DNA from 2 places in the Streptomyces sp. NPDC091416 genome. Region 2 is predicted to be linked to the other one. Evidence: riboswitches for the same ligand, from Rfam matches in the RefSeq annotation. Region 2 holds a riboswitch; the other holds the start of a gene.

The links. Region 2 has a riboswitch for cyclic di-AMP ahead of ACIQMX_RS03530 (NlpC/P60 family protein). Riboswitches for the same ligand answer to the same signal wherever they lie in the genome.
Region 1: another riboswitch for cyclic di-AMP. It lies ahead of ACIQMX_RS23870 (transglycosylase SLT domain-containing protein); the one in region 2 lies ahead of ACIQMX_RS03530 (NlpC/P60 family protein).

The regions. Positions count from the first base shown of each region.
Region 1 covers NZ_JBIVTU010000008.1:95,283-107,350, forward strand. Annotated here, with positions in the region: gene ACIQMX_RS23835 (SpoIIE family protein phosphatase) at 1-1,868, opposite strand, end outside; gene ACIQMX_RS23840 (hypothetical protein) at 2,003-2,173, shown strand; gene ACIQMX_RS23845 (antitoxin) at 2,406-2,594, opposite strand; gene ACIQMX_RS23850 (GMC oxidoreductase) at 2,862-4,448, shown strand; gene ACIQMX_RS23855 (carboxymuconolactone decarboxylase family protein) at 4,539-5,018, opposite strand; gene ACIQMX_RS23860 (dihydrodipicolinate reductase) at 5,015-6,094, opposite strand; gene ACIQMX_RS23865 (FG-GAP repeat protein) at 6,207-7,691, opposite strand; gene ACIQMX_RS23870 (transglycosylase SLT domain-containing protein) at 7,887-8,765, opposite strand; cyclic di-AMP (ydaO/yuaA leader) riboswitch at 8,771-8,954, opposite strand; partial or broken gene ACIQMX_RS23875 (ABC transporter ATP-binding protein) at 9,263-9,849, opposite strand; gene ACIQMX_RS23880 (SGNH/GDSL hydrolase family protein) at 10,419-11,201, opposite strand; gene ACIQMX_RS23885 (PadR family transcriptional regulator) at 11,188-11,757, opposite strand; gene ACIQMX_RS23890 (VOC family protein) at 11,911-12,068, opposite strand, start outside.
Region 2 covers NZ_JBIVTU010000001.1:814,232-826,299, reverse strand. Annotated here, with positions in the region: gene ACIQMX_RS03530 (NlpC/P60 family protein) at 1-1,095, opposite strand, end outside; cyclic di-AMP (ydaO/yuaA leader) riboswitch at 1,103-1,269, opposite strand; gene pcrA (DNA helicase PcrA) at 1,529-3,967, shown strand; gene ACIQMX_RS03520 (M23 family metallopeptidase) at 4,012-5,706, opposite strand; gene ACIQMX_RS03515 (esterase/lipase family protein) at 5,978-6,868, opposite strand; gene ACIQMX_RS03510 (cobalamin B12-binding domain-containing protein) at 7,511-7,924, shown strand; gene ACIQMX_RS03505 (DUF5691 domain-containing protein) at 8,652-10,385, opposite strand; gene ACIQMX_RS03500 (SWIM zinc finger family protein) at 10,425-11,864, opposite strand; gene ACIQMX_RS03495 (AAA family ATPase) at 11,982-12,068, shown strand, end outside.

The DNA of each region.
Region 1 (12,068 bases), on a different contig from region 2:
GCGGTGTCGACGCCGTCCACGACGACGGGCAGCCCGTGGGGAAGGAGGACGTCCTGGAGGCCGCGGGCCAGGGCGGCCTCGGTGTCGTACCGCTGGGCCCGTTCCAGTGCCTGGGCAATGAGGCCGGCGAGGGCCGTCAGGACCGTGCGCTCCTCCGGGCTGAAGCCGCGCGGCTGGTCGAACCCGAGGATGCAGGAGCCGACGTGCCGTCCGGAGGCGATCAGCGGGAGGAAGGCACGCGCCCCGACGTCGGTCTCCATGGGGATGCCGGGGTATGCGGCGGCCAGTCGCTGCATGGACTCGAAGAAGATGGGGCGCCCGGTCGTCAGCGTCTCGACCCCGGGAATGCTCGCGTCGAGGTCCACCCCGTCGAAGCGGTCGAGGAAGCCCTGGGGAAAGCCGGTCTCCCACTCCAGGTAGAGGTGGCGCTCCTTGAGCAGGTAGATCGCGAGCTGGCGGCCGCCGAAGGCGGGGAGCAGTTCCTCGGTGACCACGGCGGACACCTGGCGGGCGGTGACCGCCTCGGTGAGGGCGATGGCCAGGGCGACCGGCCGGTAGAGCGCGGCGGAGCGGTCGGCCGGGGAGCCGAGGCCCAGGCCGGGCGAGACGACGGATCCCGGCGCGTAGACGGGCTGTTCGGTGGGGGTCAGTACGGCGGTGAGGCCGTCGTGGCCGGGGTACAGGGAGACGGAGAGCCAGGGCGGAGGGGTGCGACGGGCGAGGAAGTGGACCGGGGCGTCGGAGAGCATCGCGGCGCGGTAGTGGTCCTCGTAGGCCGGGTTGGCGAACCACGGCAGGGCTTCCCAGAGCACCCGTCCCACCAGCTCCGACCGGGGGTGGTCGAGGATCTCCTCGGCAAGGCGGTTGATGTAGGTGATCCGGGCGAAGCGGTCGAGGGAGAAGATGCCGCGCGGCAGCCGGTCGGCCGCCTCGGCGACGACCGGGCCGATGCCGAGATCCACCAGGAAGCCGGTCAGATGCGTCGAGGCGCCGGGGTCCGCGCCCGTGTCCCGCCGGCCGGAGACCTCCAGCAGGTGCGAACCTCCGTCGGGGCCGCGCAGCCGCATCCTGCGGACGACGGGGCCGCCCGAGTCCGCGGCCTGGCGGGCCAGGGCCCACAGTCCGTATACGTCCTCCGGGGCGAGCCGGGCCGCGAGCGCGTCGATGGTGCCGGGGAACCGGTGCCGTCCGGTGCCGAGGATGGCGCACAGTTCGTCGTCCGCGCCGACGGCGCCGCTCCGCAGGTCCCAGTCGAAGCGCCCGATCCGCACGGGTGGCGAACTGCCCGCCGGCAGCTGTACGGGCAGTGGCTCCTCGTCCCACGCCACCGTGGTCCCGGCGGACTCCAGGGCGGCCAGCGCTCCTCCGAGTCCTTCGGCGATGCCCTGCAGTCTGCGCCGGTCGGAGCTCGCCACCGGTTTTCCGGGGGTCGCCGCGCGCAGCACGACCAGAACGCCGACCGGCCTGCCGGCGCTGATGACCGGGACGTACAACGAGCTGAAGGGGAACGGCAGCCCCGCCATCAGCTGGGGGAAGCGGCGCATCGCCTCCTCCGCGTCGGCGAGGTGCACGGGCTGCCCCGACCGGAACGCTTCGGCGACCGGGAACGGCCGGTTCACATGCATCCGCCACCAGGGCCGGAACAGGGGGCCGGGCAGCCCGGCCAGAACCGCGAGCCGCAGCAGCCCGGGGGTGAGGGAACGCAGATAGACGCCGCCGGCCCGGCCGCCGGCGGATTCGATCGCGCTCACGACAGCCTGGGCGAGCACCAGCGACAGCTCGCCCGGCGCCCGGCCGTTCATGAGCCTCCCGGACACACCACTGCCCTCGCTCAGCGGCTTGCGCCGGACCGCGCCGTACCAGGTCACACAGCCAGCATGCTCCCCTGCCACGGCGGCGCGCATTTCGGAGCGTCCGGCACCGGCTGCCGAAATGCACCCTGCGTCCTTGTATGCAACTCTGAAGGCGGCCCATCGTCCGACATCCGCGAGGAGGCACGATCATGGGCAAGAAGCAGAGCCGGCACAACCGCGGCGCCCGCACCGGAGGCCATGAGCACTCCGCTGCAGCGGAGGCCAAGGAGCAGACGAGCACGGCGCCCGAACCCGATGCGGTGAAGGCGATCTCGGAGCAGGTCTCCCACAAGCGCGAGCGGAAGTTCGGCCACAACTGACCTTGCGGCGCGCCGGCGCCACCGCCACCGCGCGCTCAGGAGCGGCAGCCACCGTCTCACGGAGACTGCCGCTCGCTCGGGCCGTATCGCCTCCGGGCGCCGTCCCGAACGAAATACGACATGGAGCGCGGCGCCCGCGTACGAATCGCGGCGCAGCGCCTGCCACCCGCAACACGACGCAGGGCCCGCCGCCCGGATCCGGGCGGCGGGCCCTGCGGAGGTGGTGCCGGCTCTACTGTTCGCCGGTGGGCGGACGGCGGTCACCGAACTCGTCATTGAGCTTCTGCTGGGCGGAGTCGACCTGGCCGCCGTACTTGCCATCGGTCTTCTTGTCGACGAAGTCGCCGCCCTTCTCGACTCCTTGGCGGGCCTGATCGGGATGCCCCTTGATCATGTCCTTGATCTTGTCGAGCATGCTCATGACTTCCTCCTCATGGAACGCTGACCCTCCCAGCATCCATGCGATGCCCATGTGCCGCATCCGGGACGACGACGGCCGCCGGCACCGGCACCCCCCGGCACCGGCGGCGGACGCTCACGGGCCGGGGAAATTACCCATAGGTATGTAGTGACTTCTCACGCGAGCGCCAGTAGAACTCGTTCTCATTCGATCGAGAGTGAGGAACGTCACATGACGGATTCGAGCTTACCCCACAAGAGATCGAGCGAGGTCTCGCGTCGCCGGTTCATGGCAAGAACAGGTTTCATTCTGGGAGCCGCGGCCCTCTCCGGTCATGCCACCGCCGCCCAGGCGCGCACCACAGGCGCAGCGGCGGTGATCGGCAGCGGCGACCACGTCCCGGTTCTGGTCGTGGGCACCGGGTACGGAGGTTCCGTCGCCGCCCTGCGGCTCGCCCGCGCAGGGATCCACGTCCATCTCGTCGAGATGGGGATGGCCTGGGACACCCCCGGGGCGGACGGCAAGATCTTCGCCAACACGACGCAGCCGGACGGCCGTTCGTACTGGCTCCGCACGAAGAGCAAGCAGCCGCTCAGCAACTTCCTCGGCTTTCCCATCGACCGGGCGATCCCCCGCTACACCGGCATCCTGGACGCCGAGGACTTCAGCGGCATCACGGTGTACCAGGGGCGCGGCGTCGGAGGCGGGTCGCTGGTCAACGGCGGCATGGCGGTGACACCCAGGCGGGAGAACTTCGGCGCCGTCCTCCCGTCCGTGAACGCCGACGAGATGTACTCCACCTACTACCCGCGCGCCAACGCCGGCCTCGGGGTCGGCACCGTCGACCCGGCGTGGTTCGACAGCGTGGACTGCTACCAGTACGCCCGGGTCGGCCGCAAGCACGCACAGCGCTCCGGCTTCCCGTTCGTCTTCGTGCCCGATGTGTACGACTGGGACTACATGGAGCAGGAGGCGGCCGGCACCGTACCCAAGTCGGCGCTGGACGGTGAGATCCTCTACGGCAACAACCACGGCAAGAAGTCGCTGCAGCAGACCTACCTCGCCCAGGCCCGGGCCACCGGCAACGTCACCATCTCGCCGCTGCACCAGGTCACTTCGGTCACCCCGGCGACGGGCGGCGGCTACACGGTCGTGATCGACGAACTGCGCACCGACGGAAGCGTGGCGACCACCAAGACGGTCGTCGCGGACAAGGTGTTCTTCGCCGCGGGAAGCGTCGGCACGAGCAAGCTGCTGACCCGGCTGAAGGCCACGGGCGCGCTGTCCGGCCTGAACGACGAGATCGGCAAGGGCTGGGGCGACAACGGCAACGTCATGTGCGGCCGCGCCAATCACATGTGGGACGCGACCGGCGCGGTCCAGTCGAGCATCCCGTGCGGCGGCATCGACAACTGGGCCGCCGGAGGCGCGTTCGCCGAGGTCGCGCCGCTGCCGACCGGGATCGAGACGTTCGCCTCGTTCTACCTGTCGATCACGAAGAACCCGAACCGCGCCCAGTTCTCCTGGAACGCCGCCACGGGGAAGGTCGACCTGAACTGGCAGACCGCCTGGAAGCAGCCGTCCATCAACATGGCGAAGACGATCTTCGACAAGATCAACGCCAGGGAGGGGACGATCTACCGGACCGACCTCTTCGGTGTCTACAAGATCTGGGGCGACCACCTCACCTACCACCCGCTCGGCGGCGCCGTCCTCGACAAGGCCACCGACAACTACGGCCGCCTGCACGGCTATGCGGGCCTCTACGTCATCGACGGCTCGCTGATCCCCGGCAACACCAGCGTCAATCCGTTCGTCACCATCACGGCACTCGCCGAACGGAACATCGAGAAGATCATCGCCACCGATCTGTGACCGCGGGTGCCCTCGCGCGAATCCTCCGGTAGGAGGTGCCGGACAGGCCTCCTACCGGATGCGCGCCACGACCGGGTCCTCCGGTGTCTCTCAGTGGCCCGGCAGTACGCACACCGCGTCGAGTCCCAGCACATGGTTGAGCCGGCCGAACGCCAGCCAGGAGCCGATGCTCATGCTCAGCTCGACGATCTCGTGCTGGCTGTAGTGCGCGGTCATCCGGGCCCAGAACGCGTCGTCCAGGCCGTGGTGGTCCAGGGCGTACCGCTCGGCGTACTCGGCCGCCAGCCGGGTCCGGTCGTCGAAGGCATCGGTCGTGCGCCAGTCGCTCACCGCGCCGGCGAACTCCTCCTCGACCTTCCGCCCGTCGCGTTCGGTGCGCCAGTCCAGGCAGAAGAGACAGCCGTTGATCTGCGCGATGCGGAGCCTTGCGGCCTCGAACTCACGGAGTCCGAGCGTGGTGTGCTCGTACACCGAGAGCGAGAAGTTCGCGGCGGCCATGCCGATGCCGGGGACCATGTCACCCCACACGTATCCGATCGGCTCCTGGCCTTCGGGGATGTCGATGATCATGACTGCTTCCTTCCGAGTCGGCCGGCTGCGGGACGCAGGGGCACGTCGAGCGCGTCGTAGAGTCCGGGTTCCGCCTCCACCAGCCAGTCGATGGCGTTCACCAGCCGTCCGACGGCGGTGGCGTTGCCGCCCGCCGAGCGGTTCTCTCCCTCGTCGGTGGCCTCGACGGTCACCTCGATGCGCGGGCGTCCCTCGATGATCACCCGGTGGGCGCCGGCGCCGTCGGGCGGCGACGGCCAGTCCGGGGCGCACGACGGATGGATGCGGGTGATGTGCTCGATGACGATGCGGGGTTCGCCTTCGACGATGCCCTGGACCTCGAAGCGGACCGCGCCCTGGGTCCCGGCCTCGAACTCACCCATCGTCCTGGTCGTGACGGTGGTTTCGAGCGGCCGCCGGGCCATGGTCTCGCGGATGTCGTCGAGTTCCACGCCCAGGGCCCGGGCCATCAGCCGTATCTGACCGCCCCACACCATGGTCGGGACGGAGGCCGCGAGCATGAGGGGCTCGTACTCCATGGGGTGCCCCATGCCGATCAGGTGGCGCACCGAGTCGGGCTGGTCGTACGTGGAGTAGTCGAAGATCTCCTGACAGCGGATCGCGTCGATCGTGGTGCCGAGACCGCTGATGAGCAGGGGAAGTACGTCGTTGCCCCAGCCCGGGTCCACGCCGGAGACGAAGAGCGATCCGCCACCGCCGGCCACGGCGGCCAGCACCGGTTCGCGCAGCTCGGGCGGGGCCCCGCGGCCGTCGTAGAGCGCGTACAGCGCCGGAGTGACGACGACGGCGCCCCCGGCCACCGCCCTGGTGATGTCGGCCAGGGCCTCGTCGGGACGGATGTCGCCGGAGGCCGCGTACACGACGGCCCGGGGGGCGGTGGCGAGCACCGCTTCGATGTCGTCGGTCGCCGCGACGCCGAGGTCGCGTTCCAGCCCGGCCAGGGCGCCCGCGTCGCGGCCCACCTTGCCGGGATCGTGGACGAGGACGTGCGCGAGTTTCAGGGCCGGATGGGCCTCGACGGCGCGGATGGCCGCACGGCCGACATTGCCGGTTCCCCAGACCACCGTGGAAATCATGCGGCGGAGGGTAGCGCGCGGGATGAAAGGTTCATAGTGCCTTCGCGCACCGGCTTGGGAGCGGGTGGGGACGGGCCCGGGAGAACTGTCCCCGCCCCGCTCCCCCGGGCTGCTACTCGTCGATCGCGGTCCCGTATCCGGCGCCCTTCTCCGGACCTCCGAACGTTCCCGCGTCGAACGTCCACGAGCCGGCGGCTGTCACGCCGCCGGTACCGGCCGGGAACGCCCACACGATGCCGTCGCCGGCGTTCTCTCCGGGCGCGGCGGTCAGCAGACCGGACCGCCCGTCATCGTCGGGATCGGTCAGCCGCACCCGGCCGCCCCAGCGGTCACCCCGTTCGGGAACGCCCGGCACGTTCACCGAGTCCTGGTCCCAGGAGCCCGCACCGGCGGCGGTCAGCCCGCCGGCCGCACCGCGCAGCACCCACACGGCACCCGCGTCGGCAACAGCGCCGATGTCCTCGCCGGGGGCGCCGATGGCCACTTCCGCGTACTCGTCGCCGTCGGTGTCCGCGACGGAGAGGTCAGCGCCCCAGCCGTCGCCGGCCTCCGAAACACCAGGGACCCCCGGGGTGTCCTGCGTCCACCACACGGGCGGGGTGCCCGGGCCCTCGGCGCCGACCGGTCCGTCGCCGGCGCTGCCGTAGTACACGCCGACCACACCGCCGGTCATCGCCTCGCCGCCGTCGCCCGGGCTGTTCGGCTCCCCGGTGACCAGGTCGTCGTAGCCGTCGTTGTCGATGTCGCCGGAGGCGACTGCCGGACCGCCGCGCAGGTCGTGGTCGTAGCGGAGCCCCTGGACCTCGCCGAGGAGGAGCGCGGACCATCCGTGGCCCGGCTCGTCGCCGACGGTGACGCCGGAGATGACGAGGTCGGCGAGACCGTTGCCGTCGTAGTCGCCGGTGGTCAGGGCACGGGGTGCGATCTCGCGCCCGGGGGTGCCGGGGATGCCGCTGCTGCTGCTCGACGTGGCGTTCCGGCGGGTGCCCGGGGCGTACTGGAACAGGGCGAAGCCGGTGCGGTCGGTCACGGCCAGCTGGTCGCCGGGGATGTCGGGGCTGAAGTGCGCGGCGGCGAGGGCGCTGCCGAACCCCATGCCGGCGGCGAGTTCCCCGGCCTGCATCCAGTCGCTGCCCGAGCCGGAGAGCCCCTGCGCGGAGCCCCACAGGACGATGACGCCGCCCGCGTCGGTAACCGGTTCGACGTTCTCGCCCGGGAGGCCCACGACGGCGTCGTCGTACCCGTCCCCGTCCAGGTCGCCGGTGGCGAGGGCGGTGCCGAAGCCGTCCCCGGCCTCGGCGCCGCCCGGTACCCCGGTGGTGTCCTGGCTGAGGACGGCGCCCCGGGCGGTGCCGATGCCGCCCGGCCCGCCGTACTGCACGGTCACGTAGCCCGCGCCCTTCTTGCCGCCGATGGTCCCGCCGGGCGCGCCGATGAGCACGTCCTCGTAGCCGTCACCGTTGAAGTCGGTGTTGCGGTCGTCCGCGTGCGTTCCGCCGGGAGTGCCGGCGGCGTAGGCGGAGGGCGCGGTGACGGCGGCCCCGGCGATCAGGAGGAACGAGGCCGCGACGACGGCGGCCGGCCGGTAGGTGCGCACGAGCGGCTCCTCGGTTCAAGGATGACCGGGCGAGACCGGGGGGATGCCGGGAAGAGCCCGTTTCCCTCCCGGCGCCCTGTTGGACCGGCTCGGCGGCGCAAGGGTTGTACGGCATCGCAAAAGGGGTGGAAGGGAGCTGCCGAGCTCCCTTCCACCCCTTCTCACGGCTCCGCGCGGGGGCGGTACCGCGGTGGATCAGTAGGCCCCGAAGACGTTGTCGATCGAGCCGTACGTCGCGGCGGCGTAGTTGCACGCGGCGGTGATGTTGGCGACGGGGTCCAGGATGTCCAGCGAGGTGCCGGGCACGTGGTACGCGTCGAACGTGGGCTGGATGACCTGGAGGAGGCCCTTGGACGGGGTGCCGGCGGCGGCGTTCGAGTCCCAGTTGTTGACGATCTGCGGGTTGCCCGAGGACTCGCGCATGATGTTGCGGTGGATGCTGTCATAGCTGCCGGGGATACCGTGCTCGGCCATGATGGCGAGGGACTCCTTGATCCAGCCGTCGAGGTCGTCGGTGTACGCCGTCGCGGCCTGCGCGGGAGCGGTCTCGGCGGTCTGCTCGGCGACGGGCATCGCCGTCCGCTCGGAACGGTCGGCGCGGTCGGCGCTCTCGGCACGGGCGGCCGACGACTGCGAAGCGCTGTCGGAGGTGTTCTCCGCCTTGGAATCGCTCGGGGTCGCGGCCTTGGGGGCGGCGGCGGTGGACTTGGCGCCGATGGTCAGCTTCAGGCCCGGGTGGATCAGGTCGGGGTTGCCGCCGACCACGTTCCGGTTGTCCTTGTAGAGCTGCTCCCAGCCACCGGCGAGGGAATGCCCACGAGCGATCTTGGCAAGCGAATCGCCGGAGATCACGGAATAGGTGGTGGACTTGCCCTGCTGTACGGCAATTCCCTTGCCGGCAACGGAAACCGGGGCCACGGCCTTTTCCGCGACGACCGACTGGACCGGTGCGGCGGAAGCCGATCCGGCAGCGATCAGGGGGAGCGCGAGAACCGCGCTGCCCGCGCTCACGGCGATGAGACCGCGGGTCAGGGGGGTGGACTTGGAACGACGGTGATGACCCTTGATGGGCATGGCGCTTTTCCTCTCCGCCGCCTGCGAGGTGAGCTGTCGGGTTCGGACTGGAGATGTCCGGCCGCGCATGGCGACTTCACCCCTAGCCGCTCCGGATTCCCGGAACGGCGGCAAACCTGGGTCCCCCGCTCCTGCCGTACGTGAGTGGTCGGGTTACCGGACGGCGGCAGGATTCGGCGTTCCATCCGGATTGACGGTGACCGTAAGCGAGAAAGACCGGGCGAAACAAGCCCGGAATTCCTGATCACAATTGATTCGCAAGATCAATAAAAGGAAATGTGCGATGCCGGTCACATCCGGGCGGGCCGGCTTTCTAGGGGCGACAGGGAACCGAAGCATCTGGTTCCGCGTCAGGGGCGGGAAACGTGACGCTGGCCACTGCGCCCGAAACGGGCGATTTGCCCGTCGCCCGGACGCCGCACCCCCGGGCCCGCGACACGGGGAGCATTCCCGACTATTACGATCAATCACCTAATTGGGACATTGAGGGGTGGGGGTCACCTGCCCGGCGACGCCTGTTCGGTGCGCGGCACGACGACCGGTGAGCCGTCGCCCGGGGCGGCGAGCATGTCCGCGCCGAGCGCGTACATGCTCCTTCACCAGTGCCGCGTCGACCGTCGCCCGGGGGGCGCCCGAGGCGATGACGCGGCCGTCCTTCATGGCGACGAGCGGGTCGGCGTAGCGGGCAGCGGCAGCCAGGCCGTGCTGGACCATGACGACGGCACGGCCGGTGGCCGCGACCTCGCGGACGGGTTCCAGGACCTCGACGGCAGGCCCGGGGTGGAGGGCGATGGTCGGTTCGTCGAGCAGGACGACCGGGGTCTGCCGGGCCGGCCCCACCGCGCGGGCAGCGCCGGCGCTGCCCGCCGGGACAACCGGTCGACGCGCTCCCCTCCGGCCAGGCCGGTGGTGCCGGTGGCGTCGAGTGCGTCGTGTACCGCCCGCTCGTCCTCGCGCGACCACTGACGCAGCAGCCTCTGGTGCGGGCTGCGGCCGTAGCCCGCACCAGGCCGTCCACGGTGACCGCCTCGGGGGCCCGAGGCGACTGCGGCAGCGGCGCGACATGGCGGGCGGCCCTGCGGCGGCCGGTCTCCCGGGTGCGGCGAGGCGGTTTGCGGCCAGGGTCCGGGTGGGACTGCCCGCGACGCCGAGGCGGCACCGACCAGCAGGCCGGTGAAGACGCGGGGCCGCCGGAGGTTCCCACACGATCGTGACGGTTCCGGCGTCGCCGGTTCCCAGGAACCCCGAGAGAGTCCGCGACAGGCTCGTCCCGGACGAACGCGCCATCACTGAAAGGCTGACGCGGAAAGCCGGCAGCGGAACGAGCAGCGCTGAGGCCAGCGGGCTGCGCCTCCGGAGGAGCCAGGAGAGCGTCCCGGTGCGGAGCACCACGCTGTCGTACGGGGCCACGTCCCTCGTCGGCAACTCCGGTGTGGGCGTCGACGGCGCGGAGCACGGCGCTGTCGGGGGTCACGTCCGTCATCGACACGTCCGGTGCGGGCGCCGACGGCAAGGACCAGCTGCACCGCATCCGCCTCGCACGCTGACCTTCCGTCACCCGCCGAAGGAGTCCGGCCCACCGCGCGACGCGGTGGGCCGGACCCCTTCGGGCACCCGTGCGTGAACCTCAGCCGCGGCGGCGCGGGCGGGCGGTCATGCCGCGGTACTCAGGGGCAGGAGGTGGGGGCGCTTGGCGGTGCGTCCGTCTCCCGATGACCGGCCGCGCAGCCGGCGCCCGAGCCACGGGCCGAGGAACGCGGCGGCCCAGCGCAGTTCGGCCCCGGCGGACTGCCAGCCGGTGGGGAGCACTTGGGGTGGCAACGGGTGCGTCCAGGTGGAGTCGCTGTGGGGCAGGTCGATGGCCTGGGCGACGGCTGAGGCGATCCGCGCGTGGCCGAGCGGGCTGGCGTGCAGCCGGTCGACGCTCCACAGGCGCGGGTCGGTGGCGACGGGGTGATGGGCTATCTCGGCGACGGCGACGCCGTGGCGGGCCGCGGCGGCGCGGATGAGGGTGTTGAGCTCCGACACCCTGGACCTGACGGGCCGGGCGACGGGCGCGATCTTCCCCACGTCGGGGATGGTCAGGGTCGCCACCTGCGCCCCGGCCGCGGTGAGCGCGGCGAACATCTCCTCCAGGTGGCCGGCCACCTCCCCGACGTCGACCCGCGGCCGGAGCAGATCGTTGACCCCGGCCACGACGGTGGCCAGGTCGGGGCGCAGGGCGAGAGCCGGTTCCAGCTGTTCGGCGTGGACCTGGCCGGCGACCCGTCCCCGCACGGCCAGATTGGCGTACTGGAGGCCGGGGCTGACGGTGGTGAGGTGCTCGGCGAGCCGGTCGGCCCAGCCGCGCAGGCCGATGATGTCGTCCCCGTCGCCGACCCCTTCGGTCTGGCTGTCGCCCAGCGCGACGTAGCGCAGGTACTCAACGCCCGGCATGAGCCGCCTGCCTCTCCCGCAGCACGGCCGCGATCCGCAGGCACCAGTCCCGGTGGCCCTGCTCGAAGGCCACGCCGCGCAGGCACGTCAGGTACGGCCCGATGCGCTCGCCGTGGCGGAGGAACTCGTCCTCGTCCGCTTCCCCGCGCATCTGCCGCAGCAGATCGTCGAGGAGCGCGATCTTCGCGTCCGCCGCGGCCACTCGCTCATCGAGCTGCTCGATGACCTGTGCGGTGCCGATGCGGTCGGCGGACTGGACCTTGACGAGCAGGTCGTCGCGGATGAAGGACGGCTTGGACGTGGTCGCGGCGAACTTCTCCAGCTCCTCGCGGCCGGCGTCGGTGACCTGGAAGACACGTTTGTTGGGCCGGGTCTCCTGAACCACCTGCCGGCCCTCGACCAGCCCCTCCTTCTCCAGCCTGGCCAGCTCGGTGTACAGCTGCTGGGGCAGGGCGTGCCAGAAGTTCGCGACGCCGACGTCGAACGCCTTCGCCAGTTGGTACCCGCTGAACTCGCCGTCCAGCAGCGCCGCCAGCACGGCATGTCGCAAGGCCATGGAAGCAGCCCCTCCCTCTCCTCACCGGTCGGCCGGCGACACCGGCCGACACCCGTCGTACTCAAGAATAGGACTACTCAAGCTCTTGAGTACAAGTGACGATGCTGCCGCCCGGCGGCGGGAGGGGCTGCGGCCCTGGGGAAGGACTACGGCCTACGACGCCGGGGGCGTCGTCGCCGCGTGACTTCCGTAAGGGCGCGTGATGATTTCCATTCCATGACCCGCGGGATCCATGAAGTACAGCCCGCGCCCGCCATGATGGAAATTGATCTCACCCGCCTGTTCGAGACGCGGATCGGCGTAGTACGTGA
Region 2 (12,068 bases):
CGGCTTCGGCGCGTGGATCATCATGCCGTCGCCCTTGTAGATGCCGACGTGGCTGATGTCGTCGTAGAAGAACACCAGGTCCCCGGGGCGCAGATCCTCCGTGGCTATCCGGGTGCCCACGTTCACCTGGTCCCAGGTGGTCCGCGGAATGTCGACACCGGCCGCCTTCCAGGCCGCCTGGGTGAGCCCCGAGCAGTCGTACGAGGCCGGGCCGGTCGCTCCCCAGACGTACGGCTTGCCGATCTGCGCCCGGGCGAAGGCCATGACCTTCTCGGCCTTGGTCGAGGCGTCGGCGTCCGAACCCGAGCCGGAGCCGGTCCCGCTTCCGGTGCCTGTCCCCGTACCGCTGCCGGCCTCCTTGGCGGCCTCCTCGGCCTTGCGGTCGGCCTCGGCCTTCGCGGCGGCCTGCCTCTTCGCCAGCTCCGCCGCCTTGCGCTTGGCCTCCGCCTCCTTCTTGCGCTCCAGCTCGGCCAGGCGCGCCTTCTCCTCGGCGGTCAGCTTCGCCAGCAGCCCGCGGGCCTCGGACAGCTTCGTCTGGACGCTCTGCTTGCTGGTGCGCAGCGTCGCCTGGGACTCGGTGAGCGTCTCCAGGCTCGCCACGGCCTCGGCCCGCTGCTTGGACGCCTTCGCCTGCTGCGTACGGAAGTCCGACACCGCCCGCGTCTGGCGCTCGGTCATCCGGTCCATGAGGTGGGTCTGGTCGAAGAACGACTGCGGGTCGTCGGCCAGGAAGAAGGTGGCGGTCGGGGCGAGGGCGCCGCCGCGGTACTGGGCGGCGGCGTACGTGCCGAGCGTCCTGCGGGCCTCGTTCACCTTCTCGGTGCGCTTGGCGACGTCGTCGAGAAGCGTGTCCACCTTGGTGCGCTGCGCGGCCGTCGCTTCCTTGGCCTGGTTGTACTGCTGGGTCGCGGTGCCCGCCTGCCGGTAGAGGTCGTCGACCTTCTTCTGCACGTCCTCGATGCTCGGCTTGGGCGCCGGGGCGGCGAGTGCGCTCTGCGTGGACAGCAGGGTCACCGACGCCAGTGCGGCCGTCGTGATCCCGACGGCCGGGCCGGTACTGCGCACGCGGGTGCGCGGTTTGCGATGCGATGCCAAAACCGGCATCTCCTTCCGTGGACCGCCTACCGGGTTAGCTGTCGGGTTCGGGCGGAACGGAAGGCTGCCCTACGGTCCTGGTGGGGGTTGCGGACCGATTCACCCCGGTGATGCGTGTGGGTCCCCGGTTCCGGACGCCCGTGAGAGGCGGCCCGGATTCGGCGTGGACGCCCGCTCGGCGTGGTTCGCCTCTGGGGGTACGGGCCGCCCGAACGAGCACGCTAGCCAACTCATGGTGCCGCTGTGAAGGTTGATGTTCGATATGCCCGATACATTTTCGTGACCTCGACGGATCGGGGCGCTGCGGAGCAGGTGGGACCCCCGGCCGCTGCACGCAGTGCGGTCCGCCGCTCGCTCTGTGTGTGCGGTCGCGGGTGCGTGGTTCGTCACTCGGGCCCGGAGTGTCAGTGCGCACGCCTAGACTCGGGAGGCGATGAGCAGCCTCTTTGACGACAGCTTCCTGGCCGGCCTCCAGCACACGGAGGAAGGGCCCCCGCCGCCCCCCGAGGACTCCGCACCCGAAGCGGTGCCGGAGGGCCTCTTCGCGGGCGTATTCGACGGCCCCCCGCCGCCCCGCGAGGCGTACTACCGCGACGGGGCCCACCGCCCGGTGATCGACGCGGCCGCGCTGCTGGACGGGCTGAACACCGAGCAGCGCGCAGCCGTCGTGCACGCCGGGTCGCCGCTGCTCATCGTCGCCGGTGCCGGCTCGGGCAAGACCCGCGTACTGACGCACCGCATCGCCCATCTGCTGGCCGAGCGCGGCGTGCACCCGGGCCAGATCCTGGCGATCACCTTCACCAACAAGGCCGCCGGCGAGATGAAGGAGCGCGTCGGGCAGCTCGTCGGACCGCGGGCCAACGCCATGTGGGTCATGACCTTCCACAGCGCGTGCGTACGGATCCTGCGCCGCGAGTCGAAGCGGCTCGGCTTCACCTCCTCGTTCTCGATCTACGACGCCGCCGACTCCAAGCGCCTCATGGCCCTGGTCTGCCGCGACCTCGACCTCGACCCGAAGCGCTACCCGCCGAAGTCGTTCACGGCGAAGGTCTCGAACCTGAAGAACGAGCTCATCGACGAGGAGACCTTCGCCGGACAGGCGGCCGACGGCTTCGAGAAGACGCTCGCCCAGGCCTACGCGCTCTACCAGTCCCGGCTGCGCGAGGCGAACGCGCTGGACTTCGACGACATCATCATGACGACGGTGCACCTGCTCCAGGCGTTTCCCGACGTCGCCGAGCACTACCGCCGCCGCTTCCGCCACGTCCTCGTCGACGAGTACCAGGACACCAACCACGCCCAGTACACGCTCGTACGGGAACTGGTCGGTCCGACCGGTCCCGAGGACGCCCCCGCAGAGCTGTGCGTCGTCGGTGACGCGGACCAGTCGATCTACGCCTTCCGGGGCGCGACCATCCGCAACATCCTCCAGTTCGAGGAGGACTACCCGGACGCGACCACGATCATGCTGGAGCAGAACTACCGCTCCACGCAGACGATCCTCTCCGCGGCCAACGCCGTCATCGAGCGCAACGAGAGCCGCCGCCCGAAGAACCTCTGGACCAACGCGGGCGCCGGCACCCGGATCACCGGCTACGTCGCGGACACCGAGCACGACGAGGCGCAGTTCGTCGCCGACGAGATCGACCGTCTGACCGATGCGGGCGACGCCAAGGCCGGCGACGTGGCGATCTTCTACCGGACGAACGCGCAGTCACGTGTCTTCGAGGAGATCTTCATCCGCGTCGGCCTGCCCTACAAGGTCGTCGGCGGCGTGCGCTTCTACGAGCGCAAGGAGGTCAGGGACGTTCTGGCCTACCTCCGCGTCCTCTCCAACCCGGAGGACACCGTCCCGCTGCGCCGCATCCTGAACGTGCCCAAGCGCGGCATCGGCGACCGGGCCGAGGCGATGATCGACGCCCTGGCGATGCGCGAGAAGATCTCCTTCCCGCAGGCACTGCGCCGTGTCGACGAGGCGTACGGCATGGCGGCCCGCTCGTCGAACGCGGTGAAGCGGTTCAACACGCTGATGGAGGAGCTCCGCACGATCGTGGAGTCCGGCGCGGGACCGGCGGTCGTGGTGGAGGCCGTCATGGAGCGGACCGGCTACCTCGCCGAGCTCCAGGCGTCCACCGACCCGCAGGACGAGACCCGGATCGAGAACCTTCAGGAACTCGCCTCCGTCGCCCTCGAGTTCGAACAGGAGCGGGCCGAGGACGAAGGCGCGGGCACGCTCGCCGAGTTCCTGGAGAAGGTCGCGCTCGTCGCCGACGCGGACCAGATCCCCGACGAGGACGAGGACGGCTCCGGTGTCGTCACGCTGATGACACTGCACACCGCCAAGGGCCTGGAATTCCCGGTGGTCTTCCTGACCGGCATGGAGGACGGCGTCTTCCCGCACATGCGGGCGCTCGGCCAGGTCAAGGAGCTGGAGGAGGAGCGCCGGCTGGCCTACGTCGGCATCACACGCGCACGCGAGCGGCTCTACCTCACGCGTGCCGCCATGCGCAGCGCCTGGGGCCAGCCCTCGTACAACCCGCCGTCGCGGTTCCTGGAGGAGATCCCGGACCAGCACCTGGAGTGGAAGCGCAAGGGCCCGATGGCGGCGCCGGCCGGACCGACGTCGGGCATCACCTCGTCGCTCTCCGCGTCCCGCGCGCGCTCCGGTCCCTCGGGCTTCGCGACCCGGCGGACCTCGGACAAGCCGACGGTCACGCTGGTGGCAGGCGACCGGGTCACCCACGACCAGTTCGGTCTGGGCACGGTGACGGCGGTCGAGGGCGTCGGGGACCAGGCGAAGGCCACGGTCGACTTCGGGGACGAGCGGCCGAAGAAGCTGCTGCTGCGGTACGCCCCGGTCGAGAAGCTGTAGCGGTACCGGGCTCTGCGGGTGGGCGGCCGCGGCCGCCCACCCGGTCAGTTCGGGTTGACGTTGTGGCTGCGGAGCCAGGGCAGCGGATCGATCGCCGCGCCGCCGCCGGGCCGGACCTCGAAGTGCAGGTGCGGGCCGGTCGAGTTGCCGGAGTCGCCGGAATGCGCGATGACATCACCGGCCTTGACCGAGCCGGACCGGATCCGGGTGCTGCTGAGATGGCAGTACCAGGTCTCGGTTCCGTCGGCCGCGGTGACGATGGCCATGTTCCCGTAGGCGGTGTTGAACTGCGTGCGCACGGTGCCGTCGGTCGCCGCCATCACCGGCGTGCCGTAGTCGACGGGGAAGTCGATGCCGGTGTGCACGGACATCCAGTTGACGCCCGCCTGGCCGAAGTACGCGCTGAGCCGGTGGTCCTTGACCGGCATGACGAACTTGGGGCGGAGCGCCTCCTTGCGGGCGGCTTCGTCCGCGCGTTTCTTCTTCTCGGCGGCCTGCCGCGCCTTGAGATCGATGCGCTCCTGCGTGCGGCTGGCGCGGTCGGCGAAGTTCTCCGCGTCGGCACTGAGGTTGGCCAGCTGGGTGTCCAGCTTGTTGTTGGCCGCGACGGGCTTGACCGTGCCGGGGTCGGCGGCCGCCATCGACGTGGTCTCGTCCTTCTTCTCCTCGCCGCCGCCCATCCCGCCCACGGAGGCCGCGGCGATGCCCGCCACGCTCATCACGCAGGCGGACGGAACGGCGACGGTGAGGAGCGCGGAACGCTTCGCGGGGGAGCGCCTGCGGCTGCGGCTCCCGCCACCACTGCGGGTGACGGGGCGGCCGACGGGGCGGTGAACGGTTGCCGGGTCGGGGTGCTGTGCGGCGGCCTCGTGGTCGTCCGGCTCGGACGCGGTGTGGTCGCCGGCCTGAGTGACCGCTGTGGCCTCTGCGGCGTCTGTGGTGTCTGTGGTGTCTGTGGTGTCTGTGACCTCGGTGGCGAGGTCGGTCTGCACGAGGCTGAACTCGGCAGTCCGGTAGGGCTCGTACGGATCGAAGGACGCCTGCGTCTGCGTTGCGTAAGGCGTTTCGTACGGTGTCTCGTACGGCTGCTCGTACGGCGTCTCGTGGGAGCTCTGCGGCTCGTACGCCTCGTACGCCTCGTCCGTCGCGTACGGATACGGGGCCGTGTGTCCGGCTGCTTCCGGCGCGGCCGCGGTGGGCGCGGATGGCGCGGTCTGCTGTGCGTACTCGGGCGTGGCGCCGGTGTTCCAGGCGGTGGCGTCGTAGGCGCCGGTGTCGTAACCCGTCGTGCCGGCGCCGGTCCACTGGCCGGTCTGCTGCCAGGTGGTGGTGTCCCACTGGCCGGAGGTGTCCGGGGCGCCGTGCTGGGCCGGGACGGTGTGGCCGTAACCGACGTCCGCCGGGATCCAGGTCGCGCCGGTGTCGTACTGCGGGCCGGGATCGTACGGGTGCTGCTGCTGGGGCTGCTGGGGCTGCTGGGGCTGCGCGGTGTAGGCCGTGTAGTCGGCGGGATGGCCGTACTCGGCCGTCGGATGCGGGCCCGTGTCCCACAGGGAGGCGTCGTGCGTACCGCTGTGGTCGGCCGTGTTGCCGCCGTACGGGGCGGTGTAGCCCGTCGTGGTGTCGTACGAGCCGTCGTAGCCGCCGGGGAGCGAGCCGAAGAGCGGGTCGCTGTCGAAGCCGCCCGTGGAGTGGCCGTCGTATCCGGCGTACCCGGCGTGGGGGTGCTGGTCGTTCACCAACGTCTCTCTCGCCTCGGCAGCAGGACCAGTGTCTCCGGGGTCCGGTGGGGGACTCCGGGGAAAGCAGTGGCCGCGACTGTACCCGGCGGTAGACGACGCCGACAATCTTCGACGGCCCCCTGCCGCTCAGGAAACGGGCAATCGGCCGTCTTTCGACGGACCGCTCACACAGCCTTGGCTCTATGTTCGAAACGCGTTCTATTTGTGGCCGGGACGGGGTGTTGACGGAAGGGGCGCGAATGCCGGATTCCGGAAGATTCGGTCGTCCTCAGGCCACGGAGGCGGTGCCCTCGGCCCCCTGGGCCGACGAGCGGGCGTCCAGCGCCTGGCGGATACCGGCAGCCACGGCGGGGTGCACGGGGAGGGCGAGGTGGCCGACGCCGCTGACGCGGACGTTGACCGCATCCAGATCCGGGTGGTCGACGCAGGCCGCCTCGACGGGGACGATCACCTGGTCCAGCTCGCTCCAGAAGCTGACGAACCGGGTACGACAGCCGGGCGCGGGAAGCCGCAGCTCCTCGATCGGCGCCGAGCCGCTGCGCATCTGGCGCACGATGGGGTGGGCGCCGGCCAGCGGGGCGACGGCGGTGCCGCCGTGCGGCGTGCCGAGCGTGACGAGCGTGCGGACCCGCCGGTCACCGCCCAGCCGCTGGACGTAGTAGCGCGCGATCAGGCCGCCCAGGCTGTGGCCGACGATGTCGACCTCGCGGTGGCCGGTGCGGGCGCAGATCTCCTCGATGTGCCGGCCGAGCAGTTCGGCAGCCGTACTGATGTCGCAGGTCAGCGGGGAGTAGTTGAGCGACTCCAGGTGGTGCCAGCCGTGCCGGGCGAGCGAGCGGCGCAGCAGGACGAAGACGGAGCGGTTGTCGATGAAGCCGTGCAGGAGTACGACGGGCGGCCGGTCGGGGTGCCCGGTGGGCAGCGCGGTGGTCCCCGCGGGAGCGGACGCGGGGGCCGGTACGGACTGCCCTGCCGTACCGGCTGCCGTTCCCGTCGCCGCTCCGGTCGCCGTGCCGGTCGCCGTGCCCGGCTCTGTGCCTGCCGCGGGGTGCCGCTCGCCGGTGATGCCGGTGGGATACAGAAGGGTGTGACCCGCGAGTACGACCAGTTCGAGCACCGTCGCCCTCATCAGGGCCGCGGACAGCCGGGTGGACGGCATCCGGACGGACGGCAGCCAGGTGGTGCCCGTACACAGCCGGCGCAGCAGCAGGGGAAGAAGGGGCAGTGCCGGGAGAACCGGCAGGGTCGGCGGGGTCTTCGAGGGCTGCGGGGCGTGTGGGGCGTGCGGGTTGGGGTGTGGGGATGTCGGGGTGTGTGAGGCGTGTGAGGTGTGTGGGGCGTGCGCTGTGTTCGGGGTGTGCGCCGTGTTCGGGGTGTGGGTGGTCTTCGGGGTCTTCACGGTCGACCTCCTGCTCGGCACCCGGGGAGGAGCGGCTCCCTGTCCCGTCTGCCCTCATGGGGCGCCTCTCGGAGGTCCGGGCCGGCCGTGGCCGTCCGGGACTCGCCGCCCGCCCGTCCGCCGGGCCACCATCGGTGACCGGCGGACGGGCGGGCGTGAGCCGTACCACCGTGCCGTGCGGCTGACGGCGCGGCGGTACGGCGACCTCGTCGCGGCTCCCCCGGCGGCCGGTCCCGCACGGCAGGGCTGCCGTGTGCTGCGGGAGCGGTGCCCGGTGAACATGTCCCACGTGTGATTTCCCCCTCCCCGCCCACCGCGAAACTGTGGCTTGCGGGATGCTGGAGATAACGTTCGTTCACATTCCCTGGCCTTCAGGCACGGGAGACGCATGTGGAGGCAGTGATGGGTGTGACCGGTCCGATCCGTGTGGTGGTGGCCAAGCCGGGCCTCGACGGCCATGACCGCGGGGCCAAGGTGATCGCGCGGGCGCTGCGCGACGCCGGTATGGAGGTCATCTACACGGGGCTCCACCAGACGCCCGAGCAGATCGTGGACACCGCGATCCAGGAGGACGCCGACGCCATCGGCCTCTCGATCCTCTCCGGTGCGCACAACACGCTCTTCGCGAAGGTGATCGAGCTGCTGAAGGACCGCGACGCGGCCGACATCAAGGTCTTCGGCGGCGGCATCATCCCGGAAGCCGACATCGCCCCGCTGAAGGAGCAGGGTGTCGCGGAGATCTTCACGCCGGGCGCGACGACGGTCGCGATCGTCGACTGGGTCAACGCGAACGTCCGCCAGCCGGCGGAGGCATAGGACACGGCCCGGACTGCACGGACCCGGACACCCTGGGCCGTGCGGTCCGGGCCCTGCCCCGGGTCTTGCGGTCCGGGCCTCCGCCCCGGGCCTTGCGTCCGTGCCTCCACCCCGGGCTCTCGCCTCGGGCTCTGCGGTCCGTGCCTCCGCCCCGGGTCTTGCGTCCGTGTCTCCGCCCCAGGCCCGGCGGTCCGCGGTGGCCTGCCCCGGGCCTTGTGGTCCGGGCCTCCGCCCCGGGTCTTGCGTCCGGGCCTCCGCCCCGGGCCCGGCGGTCCGCGGTGGCCTGCCCCGGGCCTTGCGGTCCGTGCCTCCGCCCCGGGCCTTGCGGTCCGTGCCTCCGCCCCGGGCTCGGCGGTCCGGGCCTCCGCGCCAGGCCCTGAGGGGTCCGGGCCGGACCGAGGACTGCGGTCCGGGCCCGGACCGGTCCGGGACTGCGGCGCCGTGCGGTCCGGCTTCGTCCGCTTTCTGCGGGCGCCCGGTCGTACGGGGCGCTCCGGGCGGTGCGCCTGCCCCCCCGGGCAGGTTGCGGTGCTCCTGGCGGTACGCGTGCCACCGGTGGTGGGCGGTGCTGCGGGCGGTACGGGAGATCCCGGTGGCTGGCGGTGCTCCTGGCGGTACGCGGTGCTCCCGGTGGTAGGCGGTACGCGGTGCCCCGGGCAGGGCACGCTCGGCCTGCCGCCGGGCGATGTCCGGCGACCGCGTCCGGCGACCGCTCCTCACCGCTGCCTCAGCGGGTGGCCGGTATCAGCTCCCTGTCCATCGCCGCGCGCAGCCGCAACGTGGAGACCAGCCGCTGGAACGCCTCCGACCAGTAGCCGTTCGCACCCGGCGAGGCGTCCGCGGGTTCGTCGGGTGTCGTGGTGAGGACCTCCAGCCGGTCCGCCTCGGCCGGGTTCAGGCAGCGCTCTGCGAGGCCCATCACCCCGCTGAAGCTCCAGGGATAACTGCCCGCGTCCCGGGCGATGTCGAGGGCGTCCACCACGGAGCGCCCCAGCGGCTCCGCCCACGGCGTCGGGCAGACCCCCAGCAGCTGGAAAGCCTCCGACAGGCCGTGGGCCGCGATGAACCCGGCCACCCAGTCGGCCCGTTCGGTGCCGGGAAGAACGGCGAGCAGCTTCGACCGCTCGGCGAGCGACGCCGTACCGGGCCCGTTCGACGGTGGTGTGGAGGGGGCGCCGAGCAGCGCCCGCGCCCACTCCGCGTCGCGCTGCCGCACGGCAGCCCGGCACCAGGCCGCGTGCAGTTCCTCGCCCCAGCCGTCGGCCACGGGCAGGGCCACGATCTCCCGCGCACCACGGCCGCCGAACCGTGCCGGCCAGACGGACAGCGGGGACGACTCCACCAACTGGCCGAGCCACCAGGACCGTTCGCCGCGCCCTGAGGGCGGCAGCGTCACCACCCCGTCCCGTTGCATCGCCGCGTCGCATTCGTGAGGGGCCTCCACGGCGACGGACGGCCCGGTACCGGTGAGACCCGGGCTCACGCACGACAGGGCCCGGGCGGCCATCCGTCGGGCCAGTGCCGATCCGGGCAGTGCGGACAGCAACTCGGCGGCCGTGGCGCGCACGTTGCGGCTGCGGTCGGCGAGGGCCTGCTCCAGGAACTCCTCGTCGGCCCCGGACAGCCCGGTGCGCAGCGAGTCGATGAACATCAGCCGGTCCTCGGCCCGCTCCGTGGACCAGGTGGTGGCCAGCAGGGCGAGGGCGGCGTCCGCCTCATGCGCCCGTACGGCGGACAGGAGAGCGACGCGTTCGGCGAACAGGCCCTCCTCCCACAGGCGGCGCACCGCCTCCCCGTCCGTCACGTCGGGCAGCAGTGCGCTGCCGGACGCACCCCGCAGCGCGAACTTCCAGTCGGGGTTCAGCCCGGCCAGCCACAGCCCGCGCGGCCCGGCGAACGTCAGGGCCTGGGGCCGCAGATCGGTGCGCGCGCGGGCCGCGTCCAGAAGGGGCGGCAACGCGGCGTCCGGGGCCCGGTAGCCGTGCAGATTGGCGGTGGCGAGCCACTGCGGGATCAGCTCCGTGAGGTCGGGCGCCGTGCCACGCCTGCCACCCGAGCCGCCCGGCGCCGCCCGGTCCGCGAGCAGCTGTGCCAGCCGGCTCCGGGCCGCCTCCGGCAGCGCCGGCCGCGGGTCGGCGGGCGCGGGATTCGGCCGGGGCGCGGCGGGGGCGGGCAGCAGACCCGCCCGGCGCCGCACCGTATGCAGCGCGGCAACGTCCAGCAGCGCGGCCGCGGCGGCGTCCGGACCGGTACCGGAGGCGGCCCCGGGCGGACGGCGGTCCGTGCCGAGCAACGCCGAGGTGACGAGCTCCTCCCACGGCGTGGACACCGGCCCCACGGCGGGTCCGTCGGACGATGAACCGCTCGGGGACGCAGCCGGGGACACCGGCCCGGTCATGGTGGCGAGCCCGGCCGGGTGCCGAGTCGTGGACGCGGTCGTGGGCGGGGTGGTGCGAGGCATCGCTCCTCCTCCAGGGTCAGATGAGCGGCACGGTCAGGGTCAGATGAGCGGCACGGTCTCGGCGGCGGCGTCCGCACGGTTGCGCAATGACGGATCGGCTGACGCGGCGCCGCCACCGCCCTCGTGTCCGCCCTCGCTTCCGGGGGGCCACGCCGCCAGCGGGTCGAAGCCGCGGTGGCCGCACTCCCCGAAGACGGTGACCGGGCCACCGCCGGAGAGCGCGACGAGCTTCCACAACGCCGGACGGGACAGCGCGGCAGCGGCGACGGGCAGCGCGTCATCGCCCTCCGCGTCCACCAGCTGCCAGCCGTCCGCGGACGGCACGGGTATGACATCGCGCAGCGTCACCGGCCAGGACTCCAGCCACGGGTCGTCGCCCAGTGCCCTGCCGTACGCGGCGATCGCCCCGCCGACCGTGACGCCCGGGGGCGGTGGCCCGGCCGGCACGGGAGGGCCGAACTGCTCGCCCAGCTCCGCCCGCAGCTGTCCGGACCCCGGGAAGTGGGTGACCCCGGCATCGAGCGTGACGCCCACCGGCAGGGCCAGGGCGGGGGAGCGGCCGGCGGCCCCGAAGGACAGCAGCAGCGCGAAGCGGCCCGAGTCCCTGCCGTACAGCCAGACGCGACGCGTGACGATCTTGCCCTCGGGTGTGTCGTACTGCGCGAGGACCAGCCAGCGATCACGGACCGGCGGCCCCTCCGCGGCGGCCGTCAGACCCACACGGGTACGGACCGTCGCCGCCAGTGGCTGCGGAAGCCGGTCGATGCCCAGCCACGCAGTGTCCAGCAGATGGAGCAGGGCGCACTCCTCCAGCAGCCGCACCGGCCAGCCGGGGCCGGAGGCCGGGATCGCACCCAGCTCCCGGACCCGGCCCGCCAGACCGGGTGCCTGTGCGTCGACCATGCGGGCGGCCGTCTCCTCCCACAGCCCGTACCCCGACTGTTCGGCCGCGGCCAGCCCGCCGCGCAACAGGTCGGTCAGGCGCCGCTCCAGCTCCTGTGCGCCGCCACCGATCCGCTCCGCCCGGCGCTCGGCGCGGCGCCGGGCGGCCTCGGGATCGGCCGGGCCGCCGCCCGGAGCCTCTTCCCTGGCGCGGGCGCGGGCGCGCCGGCCCGTCAGCCATTCGTCCGCCCAGTCCGGCGGATCGCCGGCCGACGCCACCGGTCCGCCGGACGCGATGAGCAGCAGCAGTCCCAGCGCGTGCTTGCACGGGAACTTACGGCTGGGGCAACTGCACTTGTAGGCAGGGCCCGTGGTGTCGATCACCGTCCGGTAGGGCTTGCTCCCGCTGCCCCGGCACAGCCCCCACACCGCGCCCGCACCATCGCCTCCGGTGTCCGACCACGGACCGGCCGAACTCAGCTTGTTGCCCGCCTTGTGTGAAGCGTCGTCAGGAGCCAGGGCCAGGACCTGCTCCACCGTCCAGCGCGCCGCCGGAGCAGCGGCGCCCAAGGGTTCTCCCCCGTCAGTCAGCAGCATGGGAACGACGTTAGGTCGCACCACTGACAACTGCCCCTGACCTGCGGGAAGGCCGATTGTCAGTGCCATGGTGCACCGTGGGAACCACACCAGGCCGACCGATCTGGAGGGGGATCCATGACCGTGTCCGAAACCATCGCAGCCACCGGCGCCGAAGTCCTGCGCCCGCATGCCGAGGACGCCTTCGCCGACGAGCTGAAGGCA